DNA from 3 places in the Actinomadura sp. B10D3 genome. Region 2 is predicted to be linked to each of the others. Evidence: predicted binding sites of a transcription regulator. Region 2 holds the regulator's gene; each other region holds the start of a gene.
The links. Region 2 encodes HrcA, which represses chaperone genes, less so after heat shock. Its sites were predicted from a motif close to TTGGCACTCTCNNNNNGAGAGTGCCAA; they were not measured.

Region 1 (3,912 bases), on a different contig from region 2:
CGACCAGCAGCGCGAGGGCCTCGCCCTCGACGTCCTCGGCCACCACGAGCAGCGGCTTCTTGGTCTGCGCGACCTTCTCGGCCAGCGGCAGGAACTCCTGCACGTTGGAGATCTTGCCGTCCACGATGAGCACGTAGGCGTCCTCCAGGACGGCCTCCATGCGCTCGTGGTCGGTGACCATGTGCGGCGACAGGTAGCCCTTGTCGAACTGGAGGCCCTCGGTGAACTCCAGTTCGAGGCCCATGGTGTGGGCCTCCTCGACGGTGATGACGCCGTCCTTGCCGACCTTGTCGAACGCCTCGGCGATGAGCTCGCCGATCTGCGGGTCCTGCGCGGAGATGGTGGCGACGTGGGCGATCTCGCCCTTCTCGCCGACCTCGCGGGCCGACTTGCGCAGCTGGTCGGAGACGTACTGGGCGGCCGCGTCGATGCCGCGCTTGAGGGCGAGCGGCGACGCGCCGGCCGCCACGTTGCGGGTGCCCTCGCGGACCAGCGCCTGCGCGAGGACGGTCGCCGTGGTGGTGCCGTCACCCGCGATGTCGTTGGTCTTGGTCGCCACTTCCTTGGCGAGCTGGGCCCCGAGGTTCTCGTAGGGGTCCTCCAGCTCCACCTCGCGGGCGATGGTGACGCCGTCGTTGGTGATCGTCGGCGCGCCGAACTTCTTGTCGATGACGACGTTGCGGCCGCGCGGGCCGATCGTCACCTTGACGGCGTCCGCGAGAGCGTTGACGCCGCGCTCAAGAGCCCGGCGAGCGTCCTCCTCGAACTCCAGGATCTTCGCCATGCGGATACTCCTCTTTACGCGATCCGCCCCGGCAGGCCCGCCGAAGGCGGCGCCGACCGGGGCGGGTGCATCACGTCTCGGTGATTACTTCTCGATGACCGCGAGCACGTCGCGGGCCGAGAGGACGAGGTACTCCTCGTTGTTGTACTTGACCTCGGTGCCGCCGTACTTGCTGTAGAGCACGACCTCGCCGACCTTGACGTCGACCGGGACGCGCTCGCCCTTGTCGTCGACGCGACCCGGGCCAACGGCAAGGACGGTGCCCTCCTGGGGCTTCTCCTTGGCGGTGTCCGGAATCACCAGGCCCGACGCGGTGGTGGTCTCGGCCTCAAGCGGCTGGACGACGATGCGGTCCTCAAGCGGCTTGAGAACAACCTTGGTGGCGGTCGTCACGATCTGACCTCCCCTTCGATTGGTCCTCGGCCGGCCACGGATGACCGGCCAGCACATGTGACAGAAGAGGCGACCCTGGACCGGCCTGCCGTCGCGGGTGCCAGACCGACCTTTGTCGCTGTGTTGGCACTCTCACTATGAGAGTGCCAGACATGGAGACTATTCCGTGCCCGTTGGCCCGTCAACACGGACACGGAGGCGCCGCACGCAGTTCACCGGGGGCTACCTTCCACTCTATGGACATCGCGTCGTTCCGGGCCCTGCGCACCCCCTCCGGGCAGGAGCTCCTCCGCGAGACGGCCGCGGCGGACCTGGGCGAGGGCGCACTCCTCGCCACCGCGTCCCGCTTGCGCGAACGGCACGATCCCGCGCTCGTCGCCGCCGCGCTGACGCAGGCGCGGCTGCGCGTGCGGGCGCGGGCCAAGTTCGGCGCGGACGCCGAGCGCATGTACTTCACCCAGGCAGGGCTGGAGCAGTCGACCCGCGCGAGCGTGGCGGCCTACAGGGCGGGACGGTTCGCAGACCGGCTCCACGGCGCGCGTGTCCTCGACATGGGATGCGGGATAGGGGCCGACCTCGTCGCCCGAGCGCACGCGGGGCTCGCCGGGGAGGGCGTGGAACTCGACCCGCTCACTGCCGAGGTGGCCCAGGCGAACGTGACCGCTCTCGGGCTGGACGGTCTTGCCTCCGTACGGGTGGGTGACGCGACCGAGGAGGACCCGTGCGAGTTCGGCGCGGTGTTCGCCGACCCTGGACGGCGGACCGCGCGAGGCCGGGTGTTCGATCCCCGCTCGTACGAGCCGCCGCTCGACGTCGTCCTCGACATGGCCGCCAAGACGCCGGCCGCCTGCGTGAAGGTCGCGCCCGGCATCCCCCATGAGGCCGTTCCGGACGGCGCTGAGGCCGAATGGGTCTCGGTCGGTGGTGACGTCAAGGAAGCGGCCTTGTGGCTGGGTGAGCTGGCCGGGGAGGTGGGGCGCCGTGCCACGCTGCTGTCGTCCGACCTCGATCCGGAGGTGTGGACGCTGACGCCGCAGGGGTTCGACGTTCCGGACGTGCGTGCGTGGGGCCGTTACCTGTACGAGCCTGACGGAGCCGTGATCCGCGCCCATCTGGTCGGCGAGGTGGCGGAGCTGGTCGGCGGCGGCCTGGCCGATCCGAACATCGCGTACATCACGTCCGATGAGCTGCGTCCGACTCCGTTCGCCTCCGCCTACGCGATGGAGGACGTGCTGCCGTTCTCGGTGAAGCGGCTGCGCGCGGAGCTGCGGCGGCGCGAGATCGGGGTGCTGACCGTGAAGAAGCGCGGCTCGGCCGTGGACGTCGACCGGCTCCGGCGCGACCTCGGCTTCGGCGGGCGGCGCGCCGGACGCGGCGCGAAGGAGCTGACCCTGGTGGTCACGCGCGTCGGCGGCGACCCGGTCGCGCTGCTCGCCCACCCGGTCACGGCCGCCTGACCCGCGTCGCGGCCGCCTGACCCGCGTCGCGGGCGTCTGACCCGCCCGGACGGGCGCCCGGACGGCAACCCTGCCCAAAGATCTTCCCCGCGGCGGGCAACACCAAGGGGGGCCGCGCGACGCGCCATGGCCGTGCAAATCATCGGCGCTTTCCGGCATTGCGTTCACCACCGGGATTACGGGCGCCCGGCAAGCGCCGCCGGAGCCCGGGAAAACGGCCCGGCGAGATCAACCGGCCGGAAAACACCAAGGCAGGTTCAGCGGCCGGGACTCCGCGGGCCCCAATGCGTCCCCGAAATGCCCCGCGGCGCGTTCCGCGGCATCACGCCGTCCGCACACGCATCGCCCGGCCGTAGTGGACCGGAGGTTCGGGAACTGCCGATGTTGGACGAGATGTACGGACAGAACGCCGGACGCCGCGGCCATCCCCGCCGTCCACCGGACGGCACCCATCACCACGATCACCGCAAGAGCCGTGAAGCAGGAAATCCCTCGCCCGCCCGACTATTCCGCGCTATTCACCCCAGCCGGATAACAGGCGCATTCCGCAGAACTCATAATCTTCTCTGCTACCCGTTTTAGCAGTGCTCTACACGCACTACAGTGGCCACTCCAGAGATTCATTTGCCGTGCGTCATTTCGTCGCGCCGGCACACGAAGGAGCATCGGGTGGAAACGAATCACAACTTCCTGCAGACGGGGGGTCAACCGGTCTCGGATCGGATGCGGGAGTTGCTCGCCCGTGCGGCGCAGGACCACGTCTATGAACAGCGCTCACAGGGTCAGGTCCTGGACGAGATTCGCCAGCGGCTGGAAGGCATGGAGTGGCTGCTCCGCGAGGTCCGCGAGCGGGAGCTCAGCGGGCTGACCGGGCAGATCGAGAGCGTCCGCGGGCAGGTCGACGAACTGTCCGGCAAGCCCCCGGAATGGGCCGAAGGCCTGGCCGAGCACATCGACGCGTTCGGCGAGCGGGTCAAGCCCGTCGCCGAGCTGCCCGCGCTGTGGGCCGACGTCGGCGTCGTCGCCGAGAACGTCGACGAGGGCCTGACCCGCATCCAGGCCGTCCTCGACTCCGCGCAGCAGATCACCGACGCCACGCAGCAGGCGTCGCAGCGCATGGACGAGATGACCAAGCGGCTGGACAAGCTCCAGGGCAGCATGGAGGCCGCGTCCGTCCGCTTCAACCGGCTCGACAAGTCGCTGGCCGAGCTCGGCCACCGGTCCGAGCGGCTGGAGCATTCGATCAACGGGGTCACGGCGCGGGTCGACCAGGCGCTC
Region 2 (3,912 bases):
ACGGGACGCCGGGGGAGACCGACGACGACTGGCGGGCGTCCGTGGAGGCGGCGCTGGCGGCGGAGCCCGACCACGTCTCGGCCTACGCGCTCATCGTCGAGGAGGGCACCCGCCTGGCGGCGCAGGTGAGGCGCGGCGAGCTGGCCGCCCCGGACGACGACGCCATGGCCGACCGCTACCTGATCGCCGACGAGCTGTTCAGCGCGCACGGCCTGCGCTGGTATGAGATCTCCAACTGGGCCGCCGACCCCCGCGCCGCCTGCCGCCACAACATGCTCTATTGGACGGGCGCCGACTGGTGGGGCGTCGGGCCGGGCGCCCACAGCCACGTCGGCGGCACCCGGTGGTGGAACGTCAAGCATCCCGCCGCGTACGCCGCCCGCCTCGCCGAGGGCACGACGCCCGCGCACGCGAGGGAGATCCTGGACGACGATGACCGCCGCTTCGAGCGCATCATGCTCGAACTGCGCCTGGCGCAGGGCTGCCCCGCCACCCTCCTGGACGACGAGTCCGTCCGCAGGGCGATCGACGACGGCCTGATCGAGCCCGCGCCCTATGGGCAGGGTCGGGCCGTCCTCACCCGGAAGGGCCGCCTCCTGGCCGACGCCGTCCTCCGAGACCTGACCTAGGGCGCCGTCACGAAGTCGATGAGTTCCTCGACCCGGCCCAGAAGGGCCGGTTCGAGGTCGGTGTAGGTGTTCACCGAGGCGAGGATCCGCTTCCAGGCGGCGCCGGTGTCGTCGCCCCAGCCGAGTTCGGCGATGACGCCCTCTTTCCAGGGGACGCCGCGAGGGATGCGGGGCCAGGCGCCGATGCCCACCGCCGCGGGCTTGACGGCCTCCCAGATGTCGATGAACGGGTGGCCGGTCACGAGCACGTGCGGGGACGTGATCCGCTCGGCGATCCGCGACTCCTTGGAGCCGTCCACGAGGTGGTCGACGAGGACCCCCAGGCGGCGTCCCTCGTCCGGCGCGAACTCCTCGACGATGGCGGGCAGGTCGTCCACGCCTTCGAGGTACTCCACGACGACGCCCTCCACGCGCAGGTCGTGGCCCCAGATCTTCTCGACCAGCTCGGCGTCGTGGACGCCCTCCACGTAGATGCGGCTCTCCTTGGCCACCCGCGCCCGCAGCCCCTGGACGGCGATGGACCCGGACGCCGAGCGCGCCGGCTTCCCGGGCGCCGCCGGCGGCCGGACCAGCGTCACCGGCTCGCCGTCGATGAGGAAGCCGGACTTCGCCAGCGGGAACACCCGCCGCTTGCCGAACCGGTCCTCCAGGGTGACGCCGGACTTGTCGCAGGCGACCACGGCGCCGCAGAAACCGCTGTCGGGGTCCTCGGCGACGAGCCCCGGCTCGGCCGGGACCTCGGGGATGAGCCCCTTGCGCGGCCTGCGCCAGTCGCCGGCCAGCACGTCGTTTCCGTAGTTCTTACTCACCACGGGTCCGCACATTAACCCGGCGGAGTGCCCGCGCGGCGTCGTCCCTCGTTCCTCGGCGTGGCGCAGGCGTCCGATACGGATAGGATCGCGCAGCCGCACGGGGCGGCCGCGGGCACGCCAGGGGGCCTCTCGGGGCCGTACACTTGGCACTCGGGAGTATGGAGTGCCAGCGGCGCATCCCGAGCCGACGAAGGAGGTGGGAAACGTGCTGGACGACCGGAAGCTCGCGGTCCTGCGCGCCATCGTCGAGGACTACGTGTCCACCAACGAGCCGGTCGGCTCCAAGGCGCTCGCGGACCGGCACAACCTCGGCGTGTCGCCGGCGACCATCCGCAACGACATGGCGGTCCTCGAAGAGCAGGGCTACATCGCCCAGCCGCACACCAGCGCCGGGCGCGTCCCCACGGACAAGGGCTACCGGCTGTTCGTCGACCGGCTGTCCACGATCAAGCCGCTGTCGATCGCGGAGCGGCGCGCCATCGAGACGTTCCTGTCCGGGGCGTACGACCTCGACGACGTGGTCGGCCGCACGGTCCGGCTGCTCGCGCAGCTGACGCGGCAGGCCGCGGTGGTGCAGTACCCGTCGCTGACCCGTTCGACGGTGCGGCACGTGGAACTGGTCCCGGTCGCCGAGGGCCGGCTGCTGCTCGTCCTGATCACCGACACCGGGCGGGTCGAGCAGCGCGTCATCGAGACCGGGCCGATCTCCGAGGAATCGATCGGGCACCTGCGGGCGTTGCTGAACACATGCCTGGACGGGCTGGGTCTCGGCGACGTCCCGGCGGCCGTGGCGGACCTGCCCGAGAAGGTGGGCCCGGACGACCGGCCGGTCGCCGCGGCGGTCCTGTCGGTCCTGCTGGAGACGCTCGTCGAGAAGCACGAGGAGAAGATCGTCTTCGCCGGCGCGGCCAACCTCGCCGCCGTGGACTTCTCGCAGAGCCTGCGGGAGGTGCTCGTGGCGCTGGAGGAACAGGTCGTCCTCATGCGGCTGCTCGGCGAGACCGGCGACTCCTCTACAGTTACGGTGCGGATCGGCACCGAGAACCCCGACCAGGGGCTCAAGTCGACTTCGGTCGTCGCCGCCGACTACGGCGTGGGCGACCTCACCTTGGCCCGGCTGGGAGTGCTCGGGCCTACACGCATGGATTACCCCAGCACGATGGGAGCGGTACGGGCAGTGGCACGCTACGTGGGACAGATCCTGGCGGGGTCGTAAGTGGCGAACGACTACTACGCGACCCTCGGCGTCCGGCGGGACGCCAGCGCCGACGAGGTCAAGAAGGCCTACCGCCGGCTCGCGCGGGAACTCCACCCGGACGTCAACCCGGATCCGGAGACCCAGGAGAAGTTCAAAGAGATCACCCAGGCCTACGAGGTGCTCTCCGATCCGAAGAAGCGCGAGATGTACGACCTCGGCGCGGACCCGTTCGCGGCCGCGGGCGGGGCGGGCGCGAGCGGTTTCGGGGGCGCCGGGTTCCCGTTCAGCGACATCATGGACGCCTTCTTCGGCACGGCGACCTCGCGCGGCCCCCGGTCGCGGGCGCGGCGCGGCCGGAACGCGACGCTGCGGGTCGAGCTCGACCTCGCCGAGACCGCGTTCGGCACGACCCGGGAGCTGTCCATCGACACCGCGGTCGCCTGCGCGACGTGCGAGGGGTCGGGCTGCGCGCCCGGCACGCACCCGGAGACGTGCGACACCTGCCACGGGCGCGGCGAGGTGCAGCAGGTCCAGCGCTCGTTCCTCGGCCAGGTCATGACGGCCCGGCCGTGCCCGGCGTGCGGCGGCTTCGGCTCGGTGATCCGCAACCCGTGCACCGAGTGCTCCGGCGACGGCCGGGTCCGCACCCGGCGCACCGTCAAGGTCAAGATCCCCGCGGGCGTGGAGAACGGCATCCACATCCAGCTCGCCGGCGAGGGCGAGGTCGGCCCCGGCGGCGGCCCGCCCGGCGACCTGTTCCTGGAGATCGTGGAGAAGCCCCACCCGATCTTCGAGCGGGAGGGCGACGACCTGCACTGCACGGTCGAGATCCCGATGACGGCGGCGGCGCTCGGCACCAGCGTCACGATCGAGACGCTGGACGCGGCCGAGAGCGTCGACATCAAGCCCGGCACGCAGTCGGGGCAGGTCATCACGCTCTACAACCGGGGCGTCCGGCACCTCAACGAGAGCGGCCGCGGCGACCTGATGATCCACGTGAACGTGGAGACGCCGAACCGGCTCGACGAGGAGCAGGAGGAGCTGCTCCGCCGTCTGGCGGCGCTGCGCGGCGAGGAGCGCCCGCCCGGCAAGTTCGCCCCCGGGCAGCGCAGCGGGGTGTTCTCCCGCATCAAGGACGTGTTCAACCAGCACTGAAGCGCAGTGGCGGCGGCCTACCAGGAGGGCCGCCGCGGCGACATCGAGCAGGGCGGCACTGGCGAACGCCCATGAGCGAACGGAGACCGCATGAGCCCGCCGGTCTTCCTCGCCGGGA
Region 3 (3,912 bases), on a different contig from region 2:
GAGCTGGACGACCTCCTGGCGACGTCCGACATCCTCGTCCTGGCACTGCCGCTGACGGACGAGACCAGAGGGCTGATAGGCGCGGACCGTCTCGCCCTGCTGCCGGACAAGGCAATGCTGGTGAACGTGGGGCGCGGAGGGATCGCGCCGGACGACGCGGTCCTGGCCGCTCTGGACTCGGGACGCCTGGCTGGGGCGGCCCTGGACGTGTTCGACGAGGAACCGCTCCCGCAGGAGCATCCGCTGCGCTCCCACGAGGACGTCCTCCTGTCGCCGCACGCCGCCGGGGCGTCCGTGCAGTCCCAGCTCACCCTGGTCGCGATGGTGCAGGACAACGTCACCGCGGCCATCCAGGGACGAAACGTGCAGAACGTGGTCAACGGGGTAAAACCGCAGGTCAAACGCCGTTAGCCACGCTCCGCGACGCGCCATCCCTCAACCGTAAATATGCGATTTGCCGATGAATCTGTAGGATTCCTAAACGATCAACTTTGACGACCCCGAAGGGTGGGATGTGCACCTCGACATCTGGCTACTCCTCGGGGCCACGCTCGTACTCAGCGCCATCGTCGCGGTCAGGCTGTCCCACAAGGCGGGACTGCCGACCCTGCTGGCGTACATGGGCCTCGGCCTTTTCATCGGCGAGTCCGGCCCCCTCCACATCCAGTTCGACAACGCGGAGCTGGCCGAGACGCTCGGCTTCGCCGCCCTCGTCCTGATCCTGGCCGAAGGCGGCATCACCACCAGCTGGCGACACGTCCGGCACTCGGTGCCCGCCGCGGTCAGCGTGTCCACCCTCGGCACGCTCATCAGCATCGTGGTGGTGGCGCTCGCCGCCATGTGGCTCGTCGGCCTGGACTGGCAGCCCGCGTTCCTGCTGGCCGCGGTGCTCGCGCCGACCGACGCGGCGGCCGTGTTCTCGGTGCTGCGGCGGCTGCCGCTGCCGTCCCGGCTGACCGGCCTGCTGGAGGCCGAATCCGGCTTCAACGACGCGCCCGTCGTCATCATCGTGATCGCGCTCAGCGCCCACAGCGGCGCGCCCAACCTCGCCGAGCTGCTCGGCGTGATGGTGTACGAGCTGGTCGCGGGCGCCATCATGGGCGTCGCCATCGGCTGGCTGGGCGCGCAGGCGCTGCGCCGCATCGCGCTGCCCGCGTCGGGCCTCTACCCCATCGCCGTCATGTCGCTGGCGATCGTCGCCTACGGGGCCACCTCCCTGCTGCACGCGAGCGGGTTCCTCGCCGTCTACGTCAGCGCGCTCGTCCTCGGGAACGCGCGGCTCCCGCACCGCCCGGCGACCCGCGGCTTCGCCGAGGGCGTCGGCTGGCTCGCGCAGATCGGGCTGTTCGTGATGCTCGGCCTGCTGGCCGACCCCGGCGACCTTCCCGCGCAGATCCTGCCCGCGCTCGTGGTCGGCTTCGTGCTGCTGCTCATCGCCCGGCCGGTGTCGGTCGTGCTGTCCACGATCGGGTTCAAGCTGACGTGGGGCGAGAAGCTGTTCGCGTCCTGGGCCGGCCTGCGGGGCGCCGTCCCGATCGTCCTCGCCACCATCCCGATGGTGGCGGAGGTCGAGAACGCCGACCGGATCTTCGCGCTCGTCTTCAACATCGTCGTCGTGTTCACCGCCCTCCAGGGGCCGACGCTGCCGCTGGCGGCGCGCCTGTGCCGGCTCAAGAGCGACGAGCAGACCCGCGAGCTGGGCGTCGAGGCGGCGCCGCTGGAGGAACTGCACGCCGACCTGCTGGAGGTCCGGATCCCCGAGGACTCGCTGCTGAACGGCGTGGAGATCTTCGAGCTGCGGCTGCCTCCCGGCGCGTCGGTCACGCTCATCGTGCGGGGCGGGACGAGCTTCGTCCCCGAACCGTCCACGCCCTTGCAGGCGGGTGACACGCTCCTGGTCGTGACCACCGCCGCCGTGCGCGATACCACGGAGCGGCGGCTGCGCGCGGTCAGCCGTAAGGGCAGGCTGGCGGGCTGGTTCGGCGAGACGGGCGCCTGAACGAGCGCTCGGGCGGGGCGGGACGGCCGGGGAGCATCCCGGGGACGGCCAGGGAACATCCCGGGGACGAATCCTGTTCGAGACACCGGTACCATTAGCAGTCGTTCAGAGTGAGTGCCAGTCCGGTCTCGGCCGGGTTGCGTCAGCTAGGAGGAACCGTGCCGACGTATCAGTACGTTTGCACCGAGTGCGGCGAGCCTCTGGAGGTCGTGCAGAAGTTCAGCGACGACGCGCTGACCGAATGCCCGGCGTGCACCGGCAAGCTCCGCAAGGTCTTCTCCGCCGCGGGGATCATCTTCAAGGGGTCGGGCTTCTACCGCACCGACAGCCGCGGCTCCGGCACGCCGTCCTCGACCGCGGGGGCGTCCGCGAACGGCTCGTCCAACGGCTCCTCGGGAGGCGACTCCGCCAAGTCGGACTCGTCCTCGTCGTCCTCGTCGTCCTCCGACTCCTCGACGTCGTCGTCTGGAAGCGCCTCGTCCTCCAGCACGTCGTCCTCCTCCTCGTCCGAGAAGGTCGCCTGACCTTCCCGGTTCCCGTACGCCCACCGGGGGATCCCCGCGCGGATCCCCCGGCTTCCGTGGTGCTCTGACGCCGCCGCCTACAACTTCCGGTGTAGGCGGCGGCTTTTTTGTGACCCGAAGGGGGTAGCCGCGTTCCCTCCTCTCGCCGGAGGCGCGGAGAGGTGCGGTTTCGCGACCATTGAGGGGATGGGAGACGACCTGGGGGCCCGCACGGTTCTCTCCTCGCGATTTCGCGATAGTACTTGACATCTCTCGGGAGTCGAGAGACTCTACGGCAGACACGATATATCTCGTCTTTCGGACATCGCCCTGTGCACACAGGAGGAACCATGAGCGCACCCAGCCCGGCTCCCCCCAATTCCCGGTCACACCGCCTGGCCGGACTGATCGCCGGACGGCGCACCAAATGGGCCGTCCTCGCCCTGTGGATCGTCCTGCTGGCGGCCCTCGGCCCCCTCGCCGGCAAGCTCGGCGACGTCGAGGAGAACGACGCGGCGGCCTGGCTGCCGTCCGGCGCCGAATCGACCCAGGTCGTCGAGCTGGAGGAGCGGTTCCGCAAGGACGAGACGATGCTCGCCGTCGTCGTCTACGAGCGGTCCGGCGGCATCACCCCGGCGGACAAGGCGAAGGCCGCCTCGGACGCCGCCGCGTTCACGAAGCTGCCGGGCGCGCAGCAGGTGCAGGGCCCCTTCCCGTCCAAGGACGGCAAGGCCCTCCAGACGCTGGTGCCCCTGACGGACGTGGACCTGATCGCCGCGGTCGACGACGCGCGTGACCTCGCCGAGCGCGGGCCTCCCGGCCTGACCTCCCACGTCACCGGACCCGCGGGCGGTGGCGCCGACCAGTTCAAGGTCTTCGAGAGCCTCGACGGCTTCCTGCTCATGGCCGCCGGCCTCGTCGTCATCGTCCTGCTGCTCTTCATCTACCGCAGCCCCCTTCTCTGGTTCGTCCCAGTACTGAGCGCGGTCTTCGCCCTGGGGCTCGCCCAGTCGACGGTGTACCTGCTCGCCAAGTACGCGGACCTCACCGTCAACGGGCAGAGCGCCGGAATCCTGACCGTCCTCGTCTTCGGCGTCGCCACCGACTACGCGCTGCTGCTCGTCGCCCGCTACCGGGAGGAGCTGCACCGGCACGAGGACCGGCACGAGGCCATGGCCTACGCGCTGCACCGCGCCGCGCCCGCCATCATCGCCTCCGCCGCCACCGTCGCCGTCGGGCTGCTGTGCCTGCTGCTCGCCGAGATGAACTCCACCTCGGGCATGGGGCCCGTGGCCGCCGCGGGCGTCATCACCGCCCTCGCCGCCATGACGACCCTCCTGCCGGCCCTGCTCGTCATCTTCGGCCGCTGGCTGTTCTGGCCGCTGATCCCCCGGTACGACGAGAAGTACC

Region 1: the regulator HrcA is predicted to act here: its motif matches at 1,301-1,327, upstream of groES (co-chaperone GroES).
Region 3: the regulator HrcA is predicted to act here: its motif matches at 2,094-2,120, upstream of ABGB11_RS23150 (FmdB family zinc ribbon protein).

What each region holds. Positions count from the first base shown of each region.
Region 1 is NZ_JBDPLY010000016.1:79,890-83,801, reverse strand. Features, by position in the region: gene groL (chaperonin GroEL) at 1-784, opposite strand, end outside; gene groES (co-chaperone GroES) at 869-1,180, opposite strand; gene ABGB11_RS23685 (SAM-dependent methyltransferase) at 1,414-2,634, shown strand; gene ABGB11_RS23680 (hypothetical protein) at 3,304-3,912, shown strand, end outside.
Region 2 is NZ_JBDPLY010000030.1:10,866-14,777, forward strand. Features, by position in the region: gene hemW (radical SAM family heme chaperone HemW) at 1-629, shown strand, start outside; gene ABGB11_RS33430 (DUF3097 domain-containing protein) at 626-1,441, opposite strand; gene hrcA (heat-inducible transcriptional repressor HrcA) at 1,647-2,657, shown strand; gene dnaJ (molecular chaperone DnaJ) at 2,658-3,794, shown strand; gene ABGB11_RS33445 (16S rRNA (uracil(1498)-N(3))-methyltransferase) at 3,885-3,912, shown strand, end outside.
Region 3 is NZ_JBDPLY010000015.1:172,836-176,747, forward strand. Features, by position in the region: gene ABGB11_RS23140 (NAD(P)-dependent oxidoreductase) at 1-411, shown strand, start outside; gene ABGB11_RS23145 (potassium/proton antiporter) at 515-1,999, shown strand; gene ABGB11_RS23150 (FmdB family zinc ribbon protein) at 2,158-2,523, shown strand; gene ABGB11_RS23155 (MMPL family transporter) at 2,853-3,912, shown strand, end outside.